DNA from 2 places in the Bacillus sp. NEAU-Y102 genome. Region 1 is predicted to be linked to the other one. Evidence: riboswitches for the same ligand, from Rfam matches in the RefSeq annotation. Region 1 holds a riboswitch; the other holds the start of a gene.
What was found. A riboswitch is a leader RNA that binds a small molecule or an ion and turns the genes downstream of it on or off. The one in region 1 is predicted to bind cyclic di-AMP.
Positions count from the first base shown of each region.

Region 2: it holds a riboswitch for cyclic di-AMP, as region 1 does, so the genes downstream of both, ACYFX0_RS26890 (SipW-dependent-type signal peptide-containing protein) here and ACYFX0_RS14590 (APC family permease) in region 1, are expected to answer to the same signal.

Region 1 covers NZ_JBTWFK010000005.1:114,296-126,474, forward strand. Annotated here, with positions in the region: gene ACYFX0_RS14590 (APC family permease) at 1-1,732, opposite strand, end outside; cyclic di-AMP (ydaO/yuaA leader) riboswitch at 1,877-2,023, opposite strand; gene ACYFX0_RS14595 (hypothetical protein) at 2,164-2,292, shown strand; gene panE (2-dehydropantoate 2-reductase) at 2,357-3,301, opposite strand; gene ACYFX0_RS14605 (hypothetical protein) at 3,477-4,952, shown strand; gene trhO (oxygen-dependent tRNA uridine(34) hydroxylase TrhO) at 5,110-6,069, opposite strand; gene ACYFX0_RS14615 (Nramp family divalent metal transporter) at 6,549-7,844, shown strand; gene ACYFX0_RS14620 (M23 family metallopeptidase) at 7,904-8,764, opposite strand; gene ACYFX0_RS14625 (HAMP domain-containing sensor histidine kinase) at 8,836-9,936, opposite strand; gene ACYFX0_RS14630 (response regulator transcription factor) at 9,902-10,600, opposite strand; gene ACYFX0_RS14635 (GNAT family N-acetyltransferase) at 10,743-11,273, shown strand; gene ACYFX0_RS14640 (peptide ABC transporter substrate-binding protein) at 11,325-12,179, opposite strand, start outside.
Region 2 covers NZ_JBTWFK010000014.1:14,570-26,748, reverse strand. Annotated here, with positions in the region: gene ACYFX0_RS26945 (SDR family oxidoreductase) at 1-526, opposite strand, end outside; gene ACYFX0_RS26940 (NCS2 family permease) at 728-2,029, shown strand; gene ACYFX0_RS26935 (hypothetical protein) at 2,113-2,316, opposite strand; gene ACYFX0_RS26930 (patatin-like phospholipase family protein) at 2,443-3,297, opposite strand; gene ACYFX0_RS26925 (MarR family transcriptional regulator) at 3,426-3,887, opposite strand; gene ACYFX0_RS26920 (MFS transporter) at 4,028-5,209, shown strand; gene kdpDN (KdpD-like non-kinase potassium sensor) at 5,232-6,386, opposite strand; gene kdpC (K(+)-transporting ATPase subunit C) at 6,443-7,024, opposite strand; gene kdpB (potassium-transporting ATPase subunit KdpB) at 7,041-9,131, opposite strand; gene kdpA (potassium-transporting ATPase subunit KdpA) at 9,145-10,812, opposite strand; gene kdpF (K(+)-transporting ATPase subunit F) at 10,832-10,909, opposite strand; gene ACYFX0_RS26890 (SipW-dependent-type signal peptide-containing protein) at 10,909-11,013, opposite strand; cyclic di-AMP (ydaO/yuaA leader) riboswitch at 11,113-11,258, opposite strand; gene ACYFX0_RS26885 (hypothetical protein) at 11,519-11,752, opposite strand; gene ACYFX0_RS26880 (hypothetical protein) at 11,766-12,152, opposite strand.

The DNA.
Region 1 (12,179 bases):
TGTTATGCCAACCTTTTTTCGGAATGAACTGTGGTATAACGACCGTAACGCGGTAATTCGATTCACTTGCCTTATATTGCACTGTATCGATGAACTTCGTTAGCGGCTGGATAATACTTCTATAATGAGAATGTAATGTAACAAGCCTAACTTCAGGTTGCCACTTTTTCCATTTCTCTTCAAATTTCTTTTCCTCTTCCCTGTCAAAAGCAACATATACAGCAATAACTTGATCTGCCGAAAGAGCCTTAGCATAGTTCAATGAATTTTCTACTACGTGAGTCATACCAGCTACCGGAACGACGATTACATTTCCCTTAATCGGAACAAGTGGTTCACAAGTTTTTAAACTTAACTGATCACCTACCGCATCATAGTGCTTCTTAATTCTGTGGAATAAGAATATGATTGCAGGTAAGAAAATAAGTATCGACCAAACTTGTGCAAATTTAGTTAAAAAGAACATGCTCATTACGATAAAACTAATAACTGCACCAATTAAATTAACCGTTAATCTTAAAGCCCATCCTTCAGGTTTTTCCCGAAGCCATTTTAATACCATCCCTGTTTGAGAAAGTGTAAATGGAATAAATACACCTACTGCATATAGTGGAATTAAATGTTCTGTTTGTCCTTGGAAAGCTACAATTAAAATAATCGAAGCAACTCCAAGTATAATAATACCGTTTGAGTAACCTAAACGGTCTCCTCTAATCGTAAACATTCTCGGTATGAATTTATCTTTTGCAAGGTTAACCGCTAATAAAGGAAATGCAGAATAGCCTGTATTAGCAGCGAGAATTAATATTAAAGCTGTTGTACCTTGTATGAAATAGTACATGAAATTACGTCCAAATGTTTGTTCAGCAATTTGAGAAACAACTGTTACTTCTTTACTCGGAGTCACTCCGTAATAATAAGCTAAAAATACAATTCCTGAAAATAACACAGCAAGTAATGCACCCATTGCAAGCAATGTTTTTGCAGCATTGTTTGGCGCAGGATCTTTAAAGTTCGGAATTGCATTTGAAATTGCTTCAACACCTGTTAAAGCAGAACTACCTGATGCAAATGCTCTTAGTAATAAAAATAAACTAATTCCTGCAACTGGTGTTCCAATCGGCGCATGTAAAGTAGGTGAAACATGACCAGTTAAAATATTATATATGCCCACACCAATTAATATAAATAGTGCTAAAACGAATAAATAAACAGGATATGCTAGCACGGAAGCTGATTCCGTTACTCCTCTTAAATTTAATATCGTAATTAATATAACAAATATAACCGCAATAATTACGTTATGTGCATGTAAGCTAGGAAACGCAGAAGTAATTGCATCTGTACCCGCGGACACACTTACCGCAACAGTTAAAATATAGTCAACTAATAAAGATCCTCCAGCAATTAAGCCTGGATTCATCCCTAAATTTTCTTTTGATACAACATACGCTCCCCCGCCATGCGGATAAGCAAAAATAATTTGACGATAAGATAAAATAAGGGCTGTCAATAATACTAATACCCCAACAGCGATCGGAATGGAATACCAATAGGCGATCGCTCCAACACCTGCTAAAGCAATTAAAATTTGCTCTGGACCGTAAGCAACTGATGACAATGCGTCAGAAGATAAAATAGCTAAAGCTTTCGTTTTATTAAGCTTTTGTTCTCCAAGCTCCGTTGATTTTAACGGTCTTCCAATTAAAAATCTTTTAATAGATGAAACCAATGCTGTCCACTCTCCAATAATTTTGTACGAACTTTTCTGCTTGTTACAGCCAGTAAACTATTTCTTCAGAAAACAAAAAATGTCTACAAGCCATAGCGAAATAGACTTGTAGACATTATTTTTTTTGTCGCACAAGCTCCACCTTCCTTCTCAATATAACGCTTACGAGGTTAGCTGTCGGATTCGGGCCTATGAGTAGCCCTACCTTTTTCAAGGATTCACCCCATCGGATTATGTACTAATCCGTAAAAACGGGTCCCCCGTACCATGCGGTTTCAGCGATTTAGAAAATTGAAACTGTGGATTATAATACTCCTTTATTTTCAAAAAGTAAACAAAAATTTTTAATAAGAAAAAAATTAAAATGATTGCGCATAATCCGCTGAGAAATATACATAATGAATACTAAAAAATCCACAAAGGAGACCCATATGTCTAAAGAAAAGAAGCCTATTTTTTCCGATTCATATTTAGATGCAGTAGCAAATGAAATTAATCAGTTATATGGTAAACGTGAACAGGAAATAAATTTGACAGATAGAACGAAAAGAAATAAATGATTTGTCATACAAAAAAATAAAAAAGATAGCAATACACTTATATATTGCTATCTTTTTTATTTTTTCATACATCTAATTCTATTACAGATTTGTTAAAGGTCATCTCTTCATACACCTTTAAATTTTGATATATAGTTCCTAATAATGGTGCCGCTATAGAAAATTTCTCTGCTACATCCAGTAAATATCCTTGCAAGTGCTTCCCTTCAATAAATGAACCCTTTTCCATATCACGCTGCATCGATGACTTCATATCATACGAAATTTTATCAATCGTTTTCATATGTTCCTGGGCAATATTTCCCTTTACTGGAGCTCCTAATACTCTCATGATTTGTACAGATTCCTCAAACACATTACGGATAAAATCACGGCCGCCTTCACTTTCACGGATTGGTCCAATTGGTGCACGCATTAACGTTGTCACACCTGACATTACAGTAATAAATAAATATTTATGCCACATATCTTGCGTAATATTTTCACTTAAAACAAAACTAGACTTCGTACCTGCAAATGCTTTAGAAATATGCTTTACTCTCTCTGAATTTTGAGACTTAATTTCTCCAAACACAAGTCTGTTGGCAGCACTAGTTTGTACAATTTCTCCTTGATCGTTTAATGTCGTCTCGATAAAGCATAAACCGCCAATTACTTTTTCTTCGCCGAATTCTTTTTGTAGTAGTGATAAATGAGCGATACCATTTAACAATGGAATGATTACAGTATTTTCGCCAACAAACGGCTTCAAATCTTGAATAGCCTCGTTTAAGTGATACGCTTTTGTTGAAAATAAAATGACATCAAATGGAGAAGTTCTCTCTTCTTTCGTTATTAATTTCGGTTGGAAGGAAAAATCCCCGTTAACACTTCGGATTACAAGTCCTCTTTCCTCTAATTGTTTTTTCCGTTTACTACGAACAAGAAATGTAACATCTTCTCCCTTTTCGACTAATCTGCCACCAAAAAACCCTCCGACTCCACCAGCGCCTAATACTAAAATCCGCATACAGCATCCCCCTTTTCAAAATACAATTTTACAACTTTTAGTATACATAACATTATACATGTCCTCTGCTAAATAAGCTGAATTTTCACTCTCAATTGAGTATAAAACAGTGGTTATTTTCAAATAAATTTGGGCATGTTGTTTCTATAGCATATATGGAAAGGAAACAATGTAGATGGAGGCAATACAAACAATTGAGGAAAAAGGTGTAGCAACAGCTATATTCCAATTTATATTCCCGTTTTCGTTTAAAACTGGATATGAACAAAATATGTTCCCTTTCTTACAAAAAAACGATTTTCGTCCTTTTCGGCTCGATCATCTCGATGATGAAAATACATATTATGGGGAGTTTAAAGTTTCACATCAAAATATGGAAGCATACTATCTCTCATTTACAAATAAAATTCTCTTTCCTCACTCAGAGCATCAAAAGGGCTTGCAACGTTATTCAAAAGATCTTAACTTAACTGGACATTTAACAACAAACCTTATTTCAATTCCATTCAAGATACACTCTATTGATGTAACACTTTGTCCTTATGAACTTGGCTTCTTAACAATTCGAACAGAAGTAAACACTGCTCCAAACATGACTTTATCTGAAGCAATCGAATTCGCAGATCGCTTCCGTGTACTTGAAACTAAAACTGATACAAATGAGTCTATTTGTATTGAATGTAACGGAAAAAAGTATTCCCAAGTTGAAAAATTCATTTTTGGTTATTTATTTCATGGCGTAACTGATTTCTTTGAAAAGAAGAGATTAAGAAGTTCATACTTTCAAACCTTCCCTTTCTTTGAAGACCAGAGAATGTACGTCCAAACTTTATTGTCACTAAAAGAAGGTATGGAACTTAATGAAGTGGATGTTTATCGTACTTCCAGTCTTTCCGGATTAACAAGTGATGGTAAGCCATATGTGAGTGCAAGTAACCTTCCTTACATTCATAACTATTTAAAAAAACACGCTTACCAGAGATGGGCTCCAAATCGTTATTTCATTATGGAAGAACATATTTTTACATGTGTAACAAATGAAGGAGAACGCGAAATCGATAAACTTGCTAGTCAAATGTACGGAGAATTTTATTACGCTTTATTATTAAACCTATTCCATAAAATTGTTTTATTAAAAATGGCAAACGCCTATGCTGAGCTAAATATTGAACAAGATACTAATGAAATAGAGAAATTAATTTATTCGATTAATTCGTTCACTGCTAATTATTTTTCTTTAGAATTAGTATCTCAATCACAAAGTGAAGATATTTTCTTCCGCTTAAGAAAACTTTTTAATATTGAGGTTTTATACTCGAACGCGAAACAAAATCTTGATAGTTTGTTTAAATATCAAGAAAATGTCGCCTCAAAAAAAGATAGTCTCTTATTATTAATTTTAACGCTCTACTCTGTAGTAGGCCAAATGTTAGGGTTTACTATGATCGATCTTCTAAGAAACACCGATTCAAACAAAATATCGTCACCTCTTGAATTTTTCGCTCTATTAATTGCGATTAGCGGCATTGTCATTTCACTTATTTTAGGGGCTCAAGGGTTATACCAATGGGCTGTGCAGCACAAAAGAAGAAAAGCATGGGTAAAACAAACTGTACTGTCTGCTGTAAAAGAAAAAGAGGATAAAAATTAAAGAAGGTTATTTCCAAATATGTGGTATGCTGCAGTAAATGAAATTTTTATCAGCGATTTTTCAAATATATCGAATTACCGACAAATGACAGAACCGTATAACAAAAAAGGTACTCCAAAATAAAGCTTGGAGTACCTTTTTATTATACGAATTCAGCTTACTTCCCTGCTTCGATTTTCTCTAATGCAGCAGCTACTTGCTCTTCCGTTAATTCATGTTGTATTACGTAGCGGTTACGTGGACTTACACGACATTTATGAGAACATGCACGTAAATATTTCGCTTCGTTTTCTTCAGAACATAAAATTTTCTTATTACATTCTGGATTTGAACAGTTTACATAGCGCTCACATGGTTCACCTGTAAAGTGGTCTTTACCAACGATAACATGTTCTTTTTGATTTACTGGTACAGCGATACGCTCATCAAACACGTAACATTGTCCATCCCAAAGCTCACCTTGTACTTCTGGGTCTTTTCCGTACGTTACAATTCCGCCGTGAAGCTGACTTACATCTTCATAACCTTCACGAACTAACCAACCTGAGAATTTCTCACAACGAATTCCGCCTGTACAATAAGTTAAAATCTTTTTACCTTCAAGTGTTTCTTTGTTTTCTCTAATCCAATCTGGTAATTCACGGAATGATTCAATATCAGGTTTAATCGCACCTTTGAAGTGTCCTAAATCAAATTCATAATCATTTCGTGCATCAATGATAACTGTATCTTCTTGTTTCATTGCCTCATAAAAATCTTTTGGCTCTAAATACTTCCCAGTTATTTCGTGTGGGTTAATGTCATCTTCTAGACGAAGTGTAACTAATTCTGGACGAGGACGTACGTGCATTTTCTTGAATGCATGCCCTTCTTCTTCATCTATTTTAAATACGATACCATCAAAACGTGGATCATTGTTCATTGCTTCCATGTATTTTTCTGTTTGCTCTACAGTTCCAGAACAAGTTCCGTTAATACCTTCTTTTGCTACAAGAATTCTTCCTTTTAATTCAAGTGAATTACAAAATTCTAAATGCTCTGCCGCGAATTCTTCTGGATTTTCAATTGTTGTGTACATGTAATATAGTAATACTCTGTATGGTTTTGTAGTTGCCAATGTATTTCTACCACCTATCTAATTTTTAAAATCATGTATAAGTTAACGTTCATATCAAAACATATATAATAAGAAAATGAATCCCATTTTCTTTTCTTTATACTATTTTCTATCAGTTAACAAAAATAAAAAAACAAGATTACACATCAAAACACTATGGTTATGTTGTAATCCCAATATATTATATATCATACAAATGCAATTCCATCAATTAATATGCTGTATTATCGGCTTTATGTTCACATAAATTTCAAAAACAGCCCTTTAATTCACTATGTTTCCCCATGTCATCACACCATAAACTCCCAATTCATTTTACATTATCACACCATCCATTGCATAAAGGCATATAATTTGCATTAAGGAAACTTTCGTGTTCAAATGAAATTATCACATAACATATTTAAATGTATTGAAATAATGAGTAAGAATAAATACAATAATTTCATCAAGTTAACATTTTAAAGGGGAAAACTACTATGAATAAAGATATAACAAAAGATGAACATCTCCCTTCTGAAAGTACAACTGTACAATCAGCTCACTTAGCTTTAAGTGGAGAAACAAAAGGCTGGAAAAGACTGTTACCATTTTTAGGGCCCGCTTTTATCGCGTCCGTTGCTTATATTGATCCTGGCAACTTTGCTACAAATATCGCAGCTGGTTCACAATATGGATATTTACTATTATGGGTTATATTCGCTTCTAACTTAATGGCTGTATTAATCCAAACTTTATCGGCTAAATTAGGAATTGCTACAGGAAACAATTTACCCGAAATAGCTCGTGAAAACTTTCCAAAGCCTGTGTCTATCGGCTTATGGATACAAGGTGAACTCGTTATTATGGCTACAGATTTAGCTGAATTTATCGGGGCAGCACTCGGATTGTATTTATTATTTGGAATACCTATGTTACCAGCTGCTTTAATTACAGCAGTCGGATCATTTATTATTCTTGAGTTTCAACGCAGAGGATTTCGCTCACTAGAAGCTATTATTACAGGGATGATCTTTATTGTAGTAATAGCATTTGGGATCCAAGTTTTTTATGCAAAACCAGAATTAAGTCCCCTTCTTTCAGGAATATTTATTCCGAAATTCCAAGGTGTAGACAGTATATTACTTGCAGCAGGGATTTTAGGTGCGACAGTTATGCCGCATGCAATATACTTGCATTCTGCATTAACACAACGCCGCGTGGTTGGAACAACTGACGAACAAAAGAAAAAGATTTTTCGTTTCGAATTTATCGATATTATTATTGCAATGGTTATCGCTGGAGCAATTAATGCAAGTATGTTAATTGTAGCAGCTGCACTATTCTTTAAAAACGGTATGCACGTTGAAGATTTAGATGTTGCTTACACTCAATTTACCAACTTAGTAGGTCCTGTATCGGCTGCATTATTTGGGATTGGACTTTTATCAGCAGGTTTATCAAGCTCTTCTGTCGGTACAATGTCAGGTGATATTATTATGCAAGGATTCATTCGCATGCATATTCCGTTATATTTACGTCGATTTATTACAATGATTCCACCACTAGTTATTATCGCTTTAGGTGTAAATCCAACTTACGCTCTCGTTATGAGTCAAGTCGTCTTATCATTTGGTATTGCATTTGCACTAGTGCCACTTATTATGTTTACAAGTAATAAAAAGATTATGGGTGCACTCGTTAACCACCGTATAACAACATTTATCGCATGGATAATTGCAGCACTCGTTATCATTTTAAATATTTTCTTACTGTATCAAACGTTTGTAGGGTAATGAAAAAAGGTATTCCAATTTTAATTTGGAATACCCTTTTTGGATGAAATGATTTTCTTCTACTTACCACTTATGTATGTCCCTCTTTCCGGCATCATGACACCATTTTCAGTTCGAAAGTAAAGTGGCAATCCTTCCGCAAAAAACATATTTACTTTGGACGGATCCTGCCTTTGATGATGAATATGCAAATGCGGCTCACTTGAACTTCCGGAGTTACCGACTTGAGCAAGAACCTCTCCTTCATTTACATGTTGGTCTTCCCTCACTTTAATTGAGCCTTTCTTTAAATGGGCAAGAATCAAAAATGTCCCTGATTCATCTAGTCGTAAATAAATATGATTCCCCGCCATCGACTGAAAATCATCCTCTCCTGGAACTACATCTTTTTCATCATTATTAATAGATACAACTGTTCCAGAAGCTGGTGCCATTACTTCTGCTCCATATATTCCATAATCCTCTAACATACTACTTTTCACTTCAGCAGGCGGCATAAGGATATCATATGCCCACCTTTCATTTGGTTTTATAACGTGATAGTTCGTTTCTAACCGATCACCACCCCAACCTATCAATGCTCGTTCATTCAAAGGAACACGAACTACTGCTTTAGGACTCATCGATTGTATATCTGCTGGATAAGCAATTCTACCTATATTAGCAAACCAACCGACAGGCCAAGCTCCAATGATAGAAAACAGAATAATTAAAAGTAGCGTTCTATCTATCCGCTTTCTAAAAATGCCGTTCAAAAAAAACATTATTACTGATCCTATTAAGAGAAAAACTGAAATTACACTAAAAGCCTGTATACTCCACCAAACAAAGACTGATGTAACACCATTAGCTACATAAATTAAACTCCAACTTATAATTAAAAAAGGAACTATAATTACTAATAAAAATTTCTTCCACATGTCGTATCCCTACTCTCATATCCTTTTTCTCAATGATACAAAGTAAAAATTACGACATATGAAAGAAATACTTACGACTTTCTTACTTTTTTATACTGCGGTAATTTTACAGTAAAAACTGTTTCTTTATCGTTACTACGTACAGTTATATCCCCTTGATGGAGCTGTGCTATACTTTTCGAAATTGCAAGTCCTATTCCTTTCCCACCCGTATGAGAGCTACGTGATTTTTCACTACGATAAAATTTCTCAAAAACGTAAGGAAGGTCCTCTTTCGGAATGCATTGTCCAAAATTTTTAATTTCTACTTCAACATTCATTGTTTTATTGGAAATTCCAATTGCAATTTCCTTTCCATCTTTTCCATACATAATACTATTACCTATTACATTTTCAAATAGTCTCACTATAAGTGCCACATCAACTTCTACATGTAGCACTTCATCACTTTTAATATAAAAGCTCATATTGGCATCATCTAATTGTGGTACAAAGTCAATCATGATTTGTTCAATTAATGCTTTCATATCTATTTCATCTTTATGTAATTCAATCTCTCTATAATTTATTTGACAGTATTCTAATAAATCATCTACTTGATTTTTTAATTCATAACTTTTTCGCTTTAATATACTTACATACTCTTCACATTCTTCTCCATTTGAATGAAGTTTATTTCCTAACAGGTCCGCATAACCTATTAAAGATGTAACTGGCGTTCGTAAGTCATGAGAAATATTACTAATCATTTCATTTTTCATTTCCTGTAATTTTTTTCCATTCTCAATAGACTCTTTTAAACTTTTCGCCATTCTATTAACATTTGCCGCTAGTTCACCAATCTCATCGCTTTTCGAAATAGGTATATGTATTTCAAAATTACCATCACTTATTTTCTTCACGTTCTTATTAATTTGAGATAATCTTTTCATCATCGTTTTTGTCATGAATGCAAAGTATGTTGTAGTAAAAATCAAAAAAACTATAAAATATAAAAATGAATATTTTTCCTCTAACGCAGTAACATGACTATATATATTTCCAATTACAATTTGAAACGCTATTATACTTACAGTTGCTAACAAAATGCTACATATGAATGCAATAAAAAACTTAGCTCTAATGCCTTGTAATGATTTAATCTTCAATTTTATATCCGACTCTCCAAACATTTTGAATAAACTTCGGCTCTTTTGGATTCTCTTCAATTTTATTTCTTAATCTTGCAATATGAACCATTACTGTATTATTACTTTCATAGGCTCTTTCTTTCCAAACGCTCTCATATATTTCTTCAATAGTGAACACACGATTCTTTGCAGCGGCCATTAAGTACAAAATATCATATTCAGTTTTCGTAAGATTCATTGTTTCTCCATATAACATTACTGTTCTCGACACTTCATCTATTTCTAAACCTCTAATATTTATTTTCTTTTCCATTACTTGAACAGCATTTTGGTTGAAATATGTATACCTTCTTAATTGAGCTTTCACTCTTGCGATAAATTCAATTGTACTGAACGGCTTCACAATATAATCATCTGCCCCAGTACTAAATCCAATTACCTTATCTACATCCGATGATTTCGCGCTTAAAAACATAATTGGTAAACTATGTTTCTCTCTAACCCTTCTACAAAGTTCTATACCATCCATTTGAGGCATCATAATATCCAAAATAGCAAGTTGAATACTGTTATTATTTATTATTTCTAAAGCCTCTTCTCCGTTATGAGCACTAAAAACTTTAAAACCTTCTTGCATTAGATTCACTTTTATAAATTGAACAATATCTTGATCATCATCTACAATTAAAATTGAATTTTTCTCCATATACAAACCTCTTTTTGAAATATATTCCACAATTAATTTTATCATAAATTAAAACCATACTCCCCTCTTGAATAATCTTTATTTTCAGACTAGATTATATAATAACAACACATTCTAGTTTCAAAAGAAATGGAGTGAAAGCATGTTTCCTATATTGAAAACAGACCGACTCATTTTAAGAGAACTTACCGAAGAAGATGCACCGCGTATATTACAATGCTTTTCTAATACTAATGTACTGCGCTATTATGGCCAAAAACCGTTACAAGATGTTGATCAAGTGAAACAAATCATTCATAACTTTAAGCTCAGTTACAATGCAAGAAACGGTATAAAATGGGGAATCGAATTAAAAGACAAGAAAGAACTCATCGGTACCATTGGTTTTCACGATTGGTCTTCTGAGCATAAACGAGCCAATATAAGTTATGCCTTTTTACCTGAACACTGGGGAAAAGGATATGCGACTGAAGCTGTTTCTGAGGTTATATCATACGGTTTCCATACGATTCATTTAAAGCGGATCGGGGCAATTGTATTTCTTGAAAATGAAGCTTCCAATAAAGTACTATTAAAATTAGGCTTTGAAAAAGAAGGCGTTCTAAAAAATTATATGTATCAAGATGATATCCCATATGATACGAATTTTTACGCTTTATTAAAATCGGTTTAATAGAATTCATGTGTAAAAAACCTTACTTTTAAAAAGTAAGGTTTTTTGTATTTATTCATTAGCAATATAAGCATTCTTATAAGTATAAACACCACCAAATTGATGTTTTTCAATCCCTTTTACATACTCCTTTTGTACATACGCTGAGCCAATATGATAAAGCGGCGCCACCGCAGCATCTTCTAATAATACCTGCTCGGCTTCTCGCAACGCTTCCCATCGTTTTTCCCTATCTAGTACAAAATCCGTTTTCGCTTTCTTTATTAATTCATCGTAACGAACATTAGAATAATTCATTTTATTATTCGGATTCCCTGTCGTAAATAACTCTAAATAACTAATTGGGTCTTTATAGTCAGGTCCCCAATTTGCCATAGTTATATCGTAATCACCTGTTTGTTCTAACTGTAATTTTTGCTTAAATGGCTGTTGTTTAATTTGTATCGTTAATCCATGCAAATACTTTTCTAAGTCACCTTTTATATATTCTGCCATACGTTTTGCGTTATCTTGTTCAAATGTTAGAAACTCAAGGTTTACTTCGCCTACTCCAAGTTCTTTTTTCGCTTCTTCCCAAATCTTTTTCGCCTTTTGTAAGTCATATAGAGAAAGATCTCCGTTTTCTTTTCTAAAATCTTTGCCAGTCTCTTCATTTACATGACCAACTGGTACAAGTCCACTTGCAGGTTTTGCTCCGTTATTAATAAAGTGAGCAACGAAATCATCTTTATTTAACGCTAATGAAATAGATTGACGCACCTTTTTATTTGCTAACGCGGTATTTTTTTCATTAAAACGAAGCATAGCAATTCCAGAATCACTCGACATATGTAATTCCTTATTCCCCTTATACTTGTCTACAACTTGCGAATTAATAGGTACCCGGTCCAAATCTCCGGCTTCATA
Region 2 (12,179 bases), on a different contig from region 1:
TAATGACATCTCCTTTCTTCAAATGAGAAAGTGCGGCTTTCGCAACGTGAAAATAAGAAAAAATATTAATACGAAAAGTCTTTTCTAGCTGTTCTGCTGTAATATACTCTAGTCCTTGCTGCGGATATTGCTGCGCGACATTATTTACTAAAACCTGTAAACTACCTAGCTGCTGGACGGTCTCTTGAACAACATCTTTACAATGCTGTTCATCACTTAAATCACCCGGCAACAATACACACTTTACTCCTTCTTTTTCAACACGTTGTTTCGTCTCATTTGCATCTTCTTCCTCATCTAAATAAGCAATCGCAATATTTGCTCCCTCTTTCGCAAAAGCGATGGAAACAGCTCGTCCAATCCCACTATCTCCCCCTGTAATTAATACATTCTTTCCTTTTAACTTTTCGCTACCTTTATAATTTGAATCTTCAAACTGCGGAAGTGGATTCATTAATGATTCAATACCAGGCTGTTTATTTTGATGTTGCGCTGGCATTGTTACAAAGTTTTTTTGCTGTGGCATAGCTTCTTTCAACTCCTTTTCCTTATAATGTGCATAATAAAAACTGAAATTCACACATCAAGTTACGATTAATATTCGAATTTAAGACACAAAATATGAATTGTTGTAAACTTTTTATACAAAACTATTGCAAAATAGTTAAAAAACGAATATTATATATAACTGTTGTGAAAATTATTCGTAAACAGAAAGGATGTTTATATGTTTAACCTTTCAAAACATAAAACTTCTATTAAAACTGAAATTATGGCAGGTATTATTACCTTCTTAACAATGGCATATATCATTGTCGTAAACCCAGTCATCCTTGGGGATGCAGGTGTTCCATTTGAACAAGCATTTACAGCAACAATTATCGCTGCTGTTGTCGGAACATTATTTATGGCGATCTTTACAAACTTACCAATCGCAATTGCACCAGGTATGGGATTAAATGCTTACTTCTCTTACTCTGTTGTAAAAGCGCATGAAGGCATGACTTTCGCAATTGCATTCTCTGCTGTATTCGTAGCAGGTATGATTTTAATTTTGCTATCATTTACATCTTTCCGTACAAAATTAATGGAAGCAATTCCTGAAAACTTAAAACATGCAATTACTGCTGGTATTGGGCTATTTATCGCCTTTATCGGTTTACGTTTAACAGGTATCGTTACAAAAAATGATGCAAACTTAGTTGGACTTGGTGATCTTCACTCTGCTCCAGTTCTACTAGCATTAGCTGGACTTGGAATTACTATTATCCTTATGTCTTTAAATGTAAATGGCGCACTATTTATCGGTATGCTATTAACTGGTATTATCGCTTTCTTCACAGGACAATTAACATTCTCAAACGGTGTTACATCAATGCCTGGATTACCAGAAGGAATTATCGTTTCCAATCCAATTACTGCTGTATCTGACGTAATTAACTACGGATTATACGGCGTTGTATTCTCATTCTTCCTTGTTACATTATTTGATACAACAGGTACATTACTTGGCGTTGCACAACAAGGTGGATTTATGAAAGACGGAAAGCTTCCAAAAGCAGGACGAGCTCTTCTATCTGACTCATTCTCAGCAACAATCGGTTCTATGTTCGGAACAACACCATCAACAGCTTACATTGAATCATCTGCTGGTGTTGCAGCTGGTGGTCGTACTGGTTTAACAACTGTTACAGTAGCTGTTCTATTCGCACTAGCAGCATTCTTCGGCCCATTAGTAAGTGCTGTTTCTGGTGTATCAGCTATTACTGCACCATCATTAATTATCGTTGGTAGTCTTATGATGGGTTCAGTTCGCCACATCGATTGGGACGCATTTGATGAAGCATTCCCAGCATTCTTAGTAATCTTAAGCATGCCACTTACATCAAGTATCGCAACAGGTATCGCACTTGGATTTATTTCATACCCACTTATGAAAGTGGCAAAAGGTAAATTCCGTGCTGTTCACCCACTTGTATATGTATTTGGAATTTTGTTTGCTTATCAATTAATTTTCTTACCACATTAAAATCCCTCATAAAGAGGGATTTTTTATTTATAAAAGAAAAGTAGAGCATCGAAATTAGATGCTCTACTTTTCTTTTGTTACTTTTAACACTTCTCATTTACTTGTAATTCTTTACTGTACTTTTGAATGAACACTGACGAAATAACCATTACCATCCCTACACTCAACCCAATAAGCTGATCTAGTAGCATTTCATCATGAATGAACCAGCGCAGTAAAAATACACCACCAAAAATAAGCAACATAGTAAATCCAGTATGTCTAAGACCTTTATATACATTTTCCATATGTATCACCTCTTCACATACTTTTATCCATATTATACCATAATCTAAAAACGTGTATAACCAACATTCGGTATTGAAACCAATAATAAAAAGACTGCAGAGAACTCCATCTCCACAGCCTAATTATTATTTTTGCAAAAACGCCTGCAAATCTGCAAACTGTCTCTTTGCATCTTCATAGCCTTGCTCATATAGATTTTGTAGTTTTGCTGTATCTTTTTCCATACGATCTACTTGAAGCGGCACTTCTGGACGAATAACAAATAAATTCCCAGCTTGTTCTTCTTTTTCAATGTAGTGAAGTGTTTCATTATACACTTCATAACGATTCAGCATCGTGTTAACAAGGTTCGGATATTTTTTATAAGCTTTCGCTGCAACCCATCCAAACTTTGATTTTTTCTTCGCGTAACCATGATTTCTCGTTAAAATAACGACTGATTTTTTAAAACCATCTTCCTGTGCTTTACGAACTGGAATTGGATCCGAAATCCCGCCATCTAATAATTGCTTACCACGGTAATTTACTACAGGTGCAATGAAAGGCAATGAACTAGATGCTTGTAATAAATTTAGTGCATCATCATTCGTTCCTTCTTTTTCAAAATAAACAGACTGTCCTGTTTCACAATCTGTCGTTCCTACAAGGAAACGCTCTTGGCTATTAAAGTATGTTTCAAAATCAAACGGAACATGCTTTTCTGGAATCTCATGAAAAATGAACTCCATATCGAATAACTGGCGTTTTCTCCATAAATTTTTATACGATAAGTATTTTGGGTGTGATGCATAATCAATATTTACTGTTTTATTTCTATTTCTTTGTCTGGAAAGATACGACGCTGCATGACAAGCACCAGCTGATACACCGATTACATATGGAAAATATAAATCTTGTTCCATAAAGTATTCTAATATCCCGCCCGTGTACACACCACGCATACCGCCGCCTTCTAATACTAACCCCGTATTTTCAAGCATGTTACTCTCTCCTCTATATATATTGACTCTTTAATTATTCACCATGTTAAGTATCTTTTTCTATTATATATGAGTTCTTTCAGAAATTATATTCAAAAGACTTGAGAAAAAGGAGTTTTTTCTTCCAATTATATTTCCAAATGGTTGGAGACATCCTTTATAAATCTTTGAATAAAATCTTGCTCTTCTTTCGTATATCTATCTAAAAATAACAGCCACTTTTCTTCAGCTTGTTTATGTAATTTATCATGAGCTTTATATATTTCATTTCCGCTTTCCGTTAAACGGAAGAAGATTTCTTTTTGATTATCTAACATTTGCATCTTCTCAACGAATTTCTTTTGAAACAACTTTGTACAAATTTTAGAGATTGCACCCTTCGTCATTCCCATTTCTGTCGTAATAGCAGTTACATTCATCAAACCATTTTTCCCGATACACTCGATCACATGTAACTCAGATAAAGACATACCACTTATACCTGTCTCACGAAGAAATTTCTCATTTTGCCCTTTCAAATGTTCTTCTTTTTTATGCAAAAGTGTACGAATGTCCGAAAGTATTTCCATTTGTTTCGTTGCATAATCCAATCCGTTCGCCTCCTGAGTTTCTAAAGAAACAAATTAACTATATACCATTTTAAAATCATTTTTTCATATTTACAAGTGAGAAAATCATGTTAAAATAAATTTAGTTTCCAAGGAAACTAAATGACAAGGAGGTTAACAAGATGAAAAAATCCAAAATACATTTCATTTTATATGTCGTCTGTATGAGTGCCTTACTCGGTTCCTTCGCTCAAAATATTTACACGCCTATCTTGCCCATGATTCAAGGTTCTTTTCACACTTCTCTTTATCTTGTAAATGTAACAGTTTCCCTTTTCACATTCGTTCTTGCGATTATGCAGCTCATATATGGACCTTTGATTGATACAAGAGGGAGAAAATCTGTCCTTATCCCTAGTTTGATCATTAGTACAATTGGTTCAATCGGATGTGCTTTTTCAGCGAACATATATGTATTTCTATTTTTCAGAGCTGTTCAAGCTATAGGAATAGCAGCTATACCTGTAGTAGCAGCAACGATTATCGGCGATTTATTTGAAGGAAAAGAACGAGGAGAAGCAATGAGCCTGTATCAAATGTTACTTGCTCTTGCACCTGCGATCGGCCCTCTCATTGGTGGTTATCTAGGCAGTATAAATGGCCACGTATCCGTATTTCTCTTTTTATCTATACTTGGCATTCTCTTATTAACGATAAATATTTCACTACTTCCAGAAACAAAACCAACTGTAAGTAAACAACCGCAAGCAAAAAAGAATTACTGGTTTATCTTAAAAAATAAAACTGGATTTTCTATTACTCTTATTGGCTTCATTCAATTTTGTATTTACTTTTGCTTCCTCGTTTTTTTACCGAGCATTTTAACAAATTCATTTCACTTAACTGCAAGTAAAATTGGCCTTATATTTGTACCAATGTCCCTTTCTATTATGTTAGGAAGTTATTGCTACAAGCTTTTGCAAAAACGCCTCACAACAAAGCAAGCTTTATTCATCACTAGTTTCTTCAATATTATATGTGTCACTTTATTCTCTTTCACATATAGCATCAATATCCCATTCACCATTATCGTTACATCTTTATACGGTTTTAGTATGGGACTTTCTATGCCAACTCACACTACTTTATTAACGGAAGAATTCGTACAAGAACGCGCAACAGCCATCGGTATGTATAACTTCATACGCTATCTCGGTATGGGCACAGGGCCACTTGTAGGTGGATTTCTTGTATTTAATCAAAATTACTTTTGGATTTTCTTCCTAGGTGCAATTACATTTCTATTTATCATTTTATGCGCACTGAAAATGCTACGTTTTCAGGCTGTACAAAAAGCAAAATAGAGACCTATAGATGGTCTCTATTCTAAACTCTTTGATCTGCAACGATATGAATATCAATATACTTCGTTTCTCTCATAATTTCATTTACAATTGAACCTTTTCGAATTTCTTCCCACCTTGTTCTTGCTGATTGTCCGAGTAAAATTTGCGTTACTTGTAGTCTTTTCGCAACTTCAATAATAACATCCGCTGGCTTTCTTCCTTTTGCCTCTTCTAAAACAAAACTCGCATCAAATTGATTCGTTAACGACTTCCACTCTTCAATCGTCTGCTTTTTCCCAGCTGAAATAGAATCTATATTTTCCCTCTCAACGTTTAATACGTACAATTCAGCATTTAACCGATCAGCCATGCGCCATCCCCGTCGTATTAATTTCTCCGCTGTCGAACTGTATTGTACACAAACAAGAATTTTTTCTTTTACACCAATCGGTTCTATTACTGTTTGGCTAATTTTCTCGTCCATATCATCTGCCACTTCCCGAAGTGATAATTCTCTTAGTGCCCCTAAATTATTAAGCGTAAAGAAATTTTGTAAGCTTTGCTCTATTTTTTCTTCCTTATATATCTTTCCATCTATTAACCTCTTCCTTAATACTTCCGGCGTTGCATCAACGAGCTGAATTTCATTTGCTTTTTGTAAAATAAAATCTGGAATACGTTCTCGCACTTTAACATTCGTAATTTGAGCAACAATGTCATGAACACTTTCTAAATGTTGAATATTAAAAGCTGATAAGACGGATATACCGGCATCTAGCAATTCCTGTACATCCATATAACGTTTCTTATTTTTAGATCCAGGAATATTGCTATGCGCAAGTTCATCCACAACAACGACTTGCGGTGCACGTTTTATAATTCCTTCCACATCGAGTTCATAAAATACTTTCCCTTTATACTCTATTTCTTTTAAAGGAACTTTTTCTAAATCAGCAATTGCTTCTTCCGTCTCTTTTCTACCGTGCGTTTCAATTAAACCAATTACAATATCCGTACCATCCTTTTTCATTTCTCTTGCATCAAAGAGCATTTTATAACTTTTTCCTACTCCTGGAGCCGCTCCTACATATAACTTTAACTTCCCGCGGTTTTGCTGACGAATATATTCTAAATACTCTTCTGGTGTTCGCCTTTGAAAAGTTGGTTTATAGTCATCCGCATACAAAACACTCACAACCTTTCTTTCGAAACAACGCTACCTCAATCCGTTAGATTGAGGTAGCGTTGTTTCTATTTCAGTAGTTTCTGCAATTCTAAATTTAACTTTAAAACGTTTACGCGGTTCTCTCCAAATAAGCCAAGTGCAGCACCTTCTGTTTGATCTTTAATCAACTGATTTAGCGTTTCTTTCGGAATATTCGTTAATTTAGAGATACGATCCACCTGCACAGAAGCTGCCTGCGGACTAATATCAGGATCTAGCCCTGAACCTGAATTCGTCACTAGATCAATCGGCACTTCTGTTACCGGAACAGCCCGATTTTGTTTCTTCCACTCTTCAATACTTTTCTCTACTCGTTTCTCTAAATCTGGATTAGATGGTGCATAGTTATTTGAACCAGATGCTTCAGCCTTATATTCAATACTAGAAACACGCCCTTGAAAATAACGTGGATCCGTGAAGTTTTGACCAATTAATTTAGAACCAATCACTTCATTTTTATCATTATATATTAGACTTCCATCCGCATTATCCTTCATTACTGCTTGTGCAATACCAGTAACAATAAGCGGATATACAAGCCCGCACAACACTAAAAATGTAAAAGTAATACGGATAATTGGTGATAGTATACTTTGTTTCTTCGCCATCTTTTTCCCCTCTTCCTTATATGAACAAGCCGACAATTATATCAATTACTTTAATTCCAATGAATGGTACAATCACTCCGCCAAGTCCATAAATAAGTAGGTTTCGGCCAAGTAGTGCATTCGAACTCATTGGTTTATATGCGATACCTTTCATCGCCAATGGAATGAGTAATGGAATAATAACTGCATTAAATAGTAATGCTGATAAAATCGCTGACAGTGGTGATGTTAGTTTCATAATGTTTAATGCCTCCATTTGCGGAATCGCAAGTGTAAACATCGCTGGAATGATTGCAAAATATTTTGCAATATCGTTCGCAATACTAAACGTCGTTAACGCACCACGCGTCATTAACAATTGCTTACCAATCCCTACAACCTCAATAATTTTTGTCGGGTTCGAATCTAAATCAATCATATTCGCTGCTTCTTTCGCAGCTGTCGTACCACTATTCATCGCTAATCCAACGTCAGCCTGCGCTAATGCCGGCGCATCATTTGTACCATCACCTGTCATCGCTACAAGTTTCCCTTTATCTTGCTCTGCTTTAATAACCGCAATTTTATCTTCTGGCTTACACTCAGCAACAAACTCATCTACCCCTGCTTCTTTTGCAATCGTTGCTGCTGTTAACGGGTTATCACCTGTACACATAACCGTTTTAATCCCCATTTGGCGCAATTGTTCAAAACGCTCACGCATACCTGGCTTTACTGTATCCTTTAAATAAATTAAACCGTAAATACGATTATCCACTGCAACTACAAGTGGTGTCCCGCCCTCTTTGGAAATGGAATCTGCTTTTTGATTTACATCTTTCGGAATCGTTCCACCTTGTGACCTAACCCATTCAATTACGCTACCTACAGCACCTTTTCTCACTTTCGTTCCGTCCTGTAAATCCACACCACTCATTCTCGTTTCTGCTTTGAACGGAACAAAATCACCTTGCTCTGCAATTTCTCGATTATATGATATAGCTTTCGTTTTTACATATTCTATAACTGATCGACCTTCTGGTGTTTCATCTAAAACTGAACTAATCGCGGCCCATTTCCCTACTTGCTCAATCGTCTCATTTCCTACAGGAAGCAATGTATGTGCCATTCGGTTCCCGAAAGTAATCGTACCTGTTTTATCTAAAATGATTGTATTAATATCACCCGCAGCTTCTACTGCTTTACCCGACATCGCTAACACATTGAACTTTGTCACGCGGTCCATCCCGGCAATACCAATTGCTGATAATAAACCACCAATTGTCGTTGGAATTAAACAAACTAACAACGCTACAAGTACAGCTGTATCAATTTGAAATCCTAAATAGTTTGTAAAAATCGGCAACGTCACAACAACGATTAAGAAAATAAGCGTTAAACTCGTTAATACTGTATTTAAAGCAATCTCATTCGGCGTTTTTTGACGAGCAGCTCCTTCTACTAACGAAATCATTTTATCAATAAATGATTCACCAGGATTACTCGTAATGACAATTGTAATCTCATCACTTACGACCATCGTCCCGCCTGTTACGGAACAAAAATCGCCGCCCGCTTCTTTTATTACAGGAGCTGATTCCCCTGTAATTGCAGATTCATCTACAGATGCTAACCCTTTGATTACTTCGCCATCATTCGGAATCATTTCTCCTTGTTTTACGATAACAACGTCACCTTTTCTCAGATCAGTTGCTGAAACTTGGACAATGTCTCCATTTTCTTTTACAACATTTGCAAACACATCTTTCTTCGACTGCTTTAAAGAATCGGCTTGCGCTTTACCACGACCTTCTGCTAATGCTTCTGCAAAATTCGCAAATAAAACTGTAAATAATAGAATGAGAGAAACTGTTATATTAAACCAACCTGGTATACTACTAGAACTACTTGGAAGAAAAGATAAAATGAACGTAATGATAAATCCAATTTCCACAACGAACATAATCGGATTCTTTATCATGACTTTCGGATTCAATTTCGCAATGGATTGCTTCATCGCATGTGTTACGATATCACGATCCATCGTTTTCGCTTGTCTAACTTCATCTTCTACAGCATGTATTTGTGACTCATTTAATTGTTTTTCTTTTACTACTACCGGTCTCATCATTTACCCTCCATTACTTCAATGTAAGAAATTCTGCAATTGGTCCGAGTACTAACATCGGGAAGAATGTTAATGCACCAACAATTACAATTGTTCCGATAAAGATACCACCAAATAAACTATTATCTGTACGGAACGTTCCGACTGTTTCTGGCACTACCGTTTTTTCTTTCAACGAAGCTGCCACAGCTAGCATCGTAATTAAACTGAAGTAACGTCCTAAAAACATAACTAAACCAGTCGTAATATTCCAAAACGGTGTATTATCTCCTAATCCTTCAAATCCAGATCCGTTATTCGCAGCTGACGATGTATATTCATATACAACTTGCGTTAAACCGTGGAAACCGGAATGAGAAATAGCATCCGTCCCTAAATTTGTTGAAAGAGCTAATGCCGAAAAGCCTAAAATGAGCAATGGATGAAATAGTATCGTGACCGCAATTAATTTCATTTCCTTACCTTCAATCTTTTTACCTAAAAACTCTGGTGTCCGTCCAACCATTAACCCAGATATAAACACTGCAATAATTGCATACATAATAATATTTACAAAACCTGCTCCAACGCCGCCATATACTGTGTTTAACATCATATTTACAAGTGGAACTAAACCGCCAATTGGTGTTAACGTATCATGCATCGTATTAACGGCGCCTGTTTCAGCAGCTGTCGTTACCGTTGCGTATAGTGAAGAAAATACTGTTCCAAATCGTACTTCTTTCCCTTCTGTACTTCCTTGTACATGTTCGATACCCATTCCATTTAATGCCGGATTCCCGTTTAGTTCAGATGTCGTAATTGTTATAAATCCTAGTAGAAACACCATGAATAGTGATACGAAGAGAATACGACCTTGTTTTTTATTTCCTACCATTCGTCCGTACGTAAATGGAAGTGCTGTTGGCAATAACATCATAAGCATCATTTGCAAAATATTACTCATTTGTCCTGGGTTTTCAAAAGGATGCGTAGAGTTTGCTCCGAAAAATCCACCGCCGTTATTTCCAAGTTCCTTAATGGAAACGAATGATGCAACAGGCCCACGTAATATACTTTGTTTTGCCCCATCAATCGTTTGTGCTGTAACCGCTCCATCTAACGTTTGCGGTACACCAAGTGCGACAAAGACTAGCGCCGCAATAAATGCGATAGGAAGAAACACTCTCGTTAGTGCTCTCGTAAAATCAACGAAAAAGTTACCAAGTTCTTTTCCAGCGAGCCCTCTTATAAATGCCATAACGAGTGCTAATGTCGTTGCCGGTGCTGCAAACATTAAAAATGTAATTCCGATTAATTGTGATAAATAAGATAAACCATTTTCACCGCTATAATGCTGTAAGTTTGTATCAGCCATAAAACTAATTGCTGTATTAAAAGCGAGCGTAGGCTCCATTCCTTCAATATGTGCTGGATTTAGCGGCAACACACCTTGTAATCTGAAAATGAAATATACGACAACAATCATAAATCCATTGAGTAAAACTAATGATAATGCGTACTGTTTCCACGTTTGATTGTATTCTTTTACACCCGTAATTTTAAAAATAAGTTTTTCAAAAGGGCCGAATACTTTATCTAGCATTTTGCTACCTTGAAAAGCTTTTTCTAAATAAATCCCCATTGGCTTTGCTACTAAAATAAACAAGAGCATTGTAATAATGACTGCAACCCAAATCATAATGAATGATTCCCCCTAATTAAAACTTCTCTGGATTTAATAATGCATACACTAAATACACTGTAATTGCTGCGACTATAACCGATAAGACAATCATCATGATTGCTTTCCTTCTTTCACAACTTTATCTGACCAACTTGCAAGACTTGCCATCGATGCAACTAATAAAATAAAAATCCCGACCATTACAACATCTAACATAACTATCCCTCTCTTCATTTTGTTAAAATTTACCATTTAAATATTAAAAAAGAACACTGAGCTCTACTCAGTGTTCAAAAAATGAACAACAAAAAGTAAACCTCCTCTCTAAACGCTTACGAGGTTAGCTGTCGGATTCGGGCCTAAAGAGTAGCCCTACTTTCAAAACTGAAAGATTCACCCCAAGTGACGATGCACAAAATTGGTTCCCCCGCTCCATTTCTGGAACTCAGCGATTTTAGGTTTTTTTGGAAATTTTATGAATGATTTATGAGAGTAAATATACTCCTCTATATTTCACTTGTAAAGGGGTAAATTACTGAAAATAAGAAAATATCCATCTATTTAAACGCTTACATTGAGTATTATTAATATTCTTTCATCTATTTACTCGTCTTTTCTTTCATTTTCACAGAAATGATCTTTTCAATACGAAATAAAAAGAGCGAATGACATAAAGTGCATAGCTTGTTGCACTTAGCATTCGCTCTTTTTATTTCACTATTTATTCTCCTCGTAAAAAAGCACGTAAATTTCTCCCGCGAATATAAACCTGTGACAATTCTGCATGTAGCTGCTCATATTCGGTAATATCCACCTCTAAATACAAAGCATCTTTTGATGGTAATATAATATACGGCCCTGGAAAAAGGGGATCGATCTGAACCAATTCTTGAACTCGCTCTACCGATACTGCCCAACGATTTGCTATATCTCCAAGTAATAGTACCTTCATCATTTCTTCCCCCGCTCTATTCAAAAAATAAAAAAGAAATATTATCACAATTTGTAAACACGACAAACTTAGCTCCAATTGTTTCATAGAGCCTCGCTGGATATCGTTTATTCCTTGTAACAACAGTAATAGGTGCTTGAAAAGAAAAGCGAATGTGTTCTGTGAAAAAACTAACGATTGGAAGCTCATCCCCTAGTAAAATCACCTTCTTAATACACTCAAAAATACTAGTAAAGTCCTGCTCCTTACTGCAACTATAAGTCCAATCAAACCCACAATTCCTAACTTCAGCCGCTATCTCTTCATTTGCCGTAAAAATAATTAACTCATGTTGAAATGATACTAGATCTCTTAAACTATCTACCTTACTTTCTTCTCCAACACAAATAAGTGTTAGTTCCATGTACCTCATCCTCCTTAGTATAAAAGA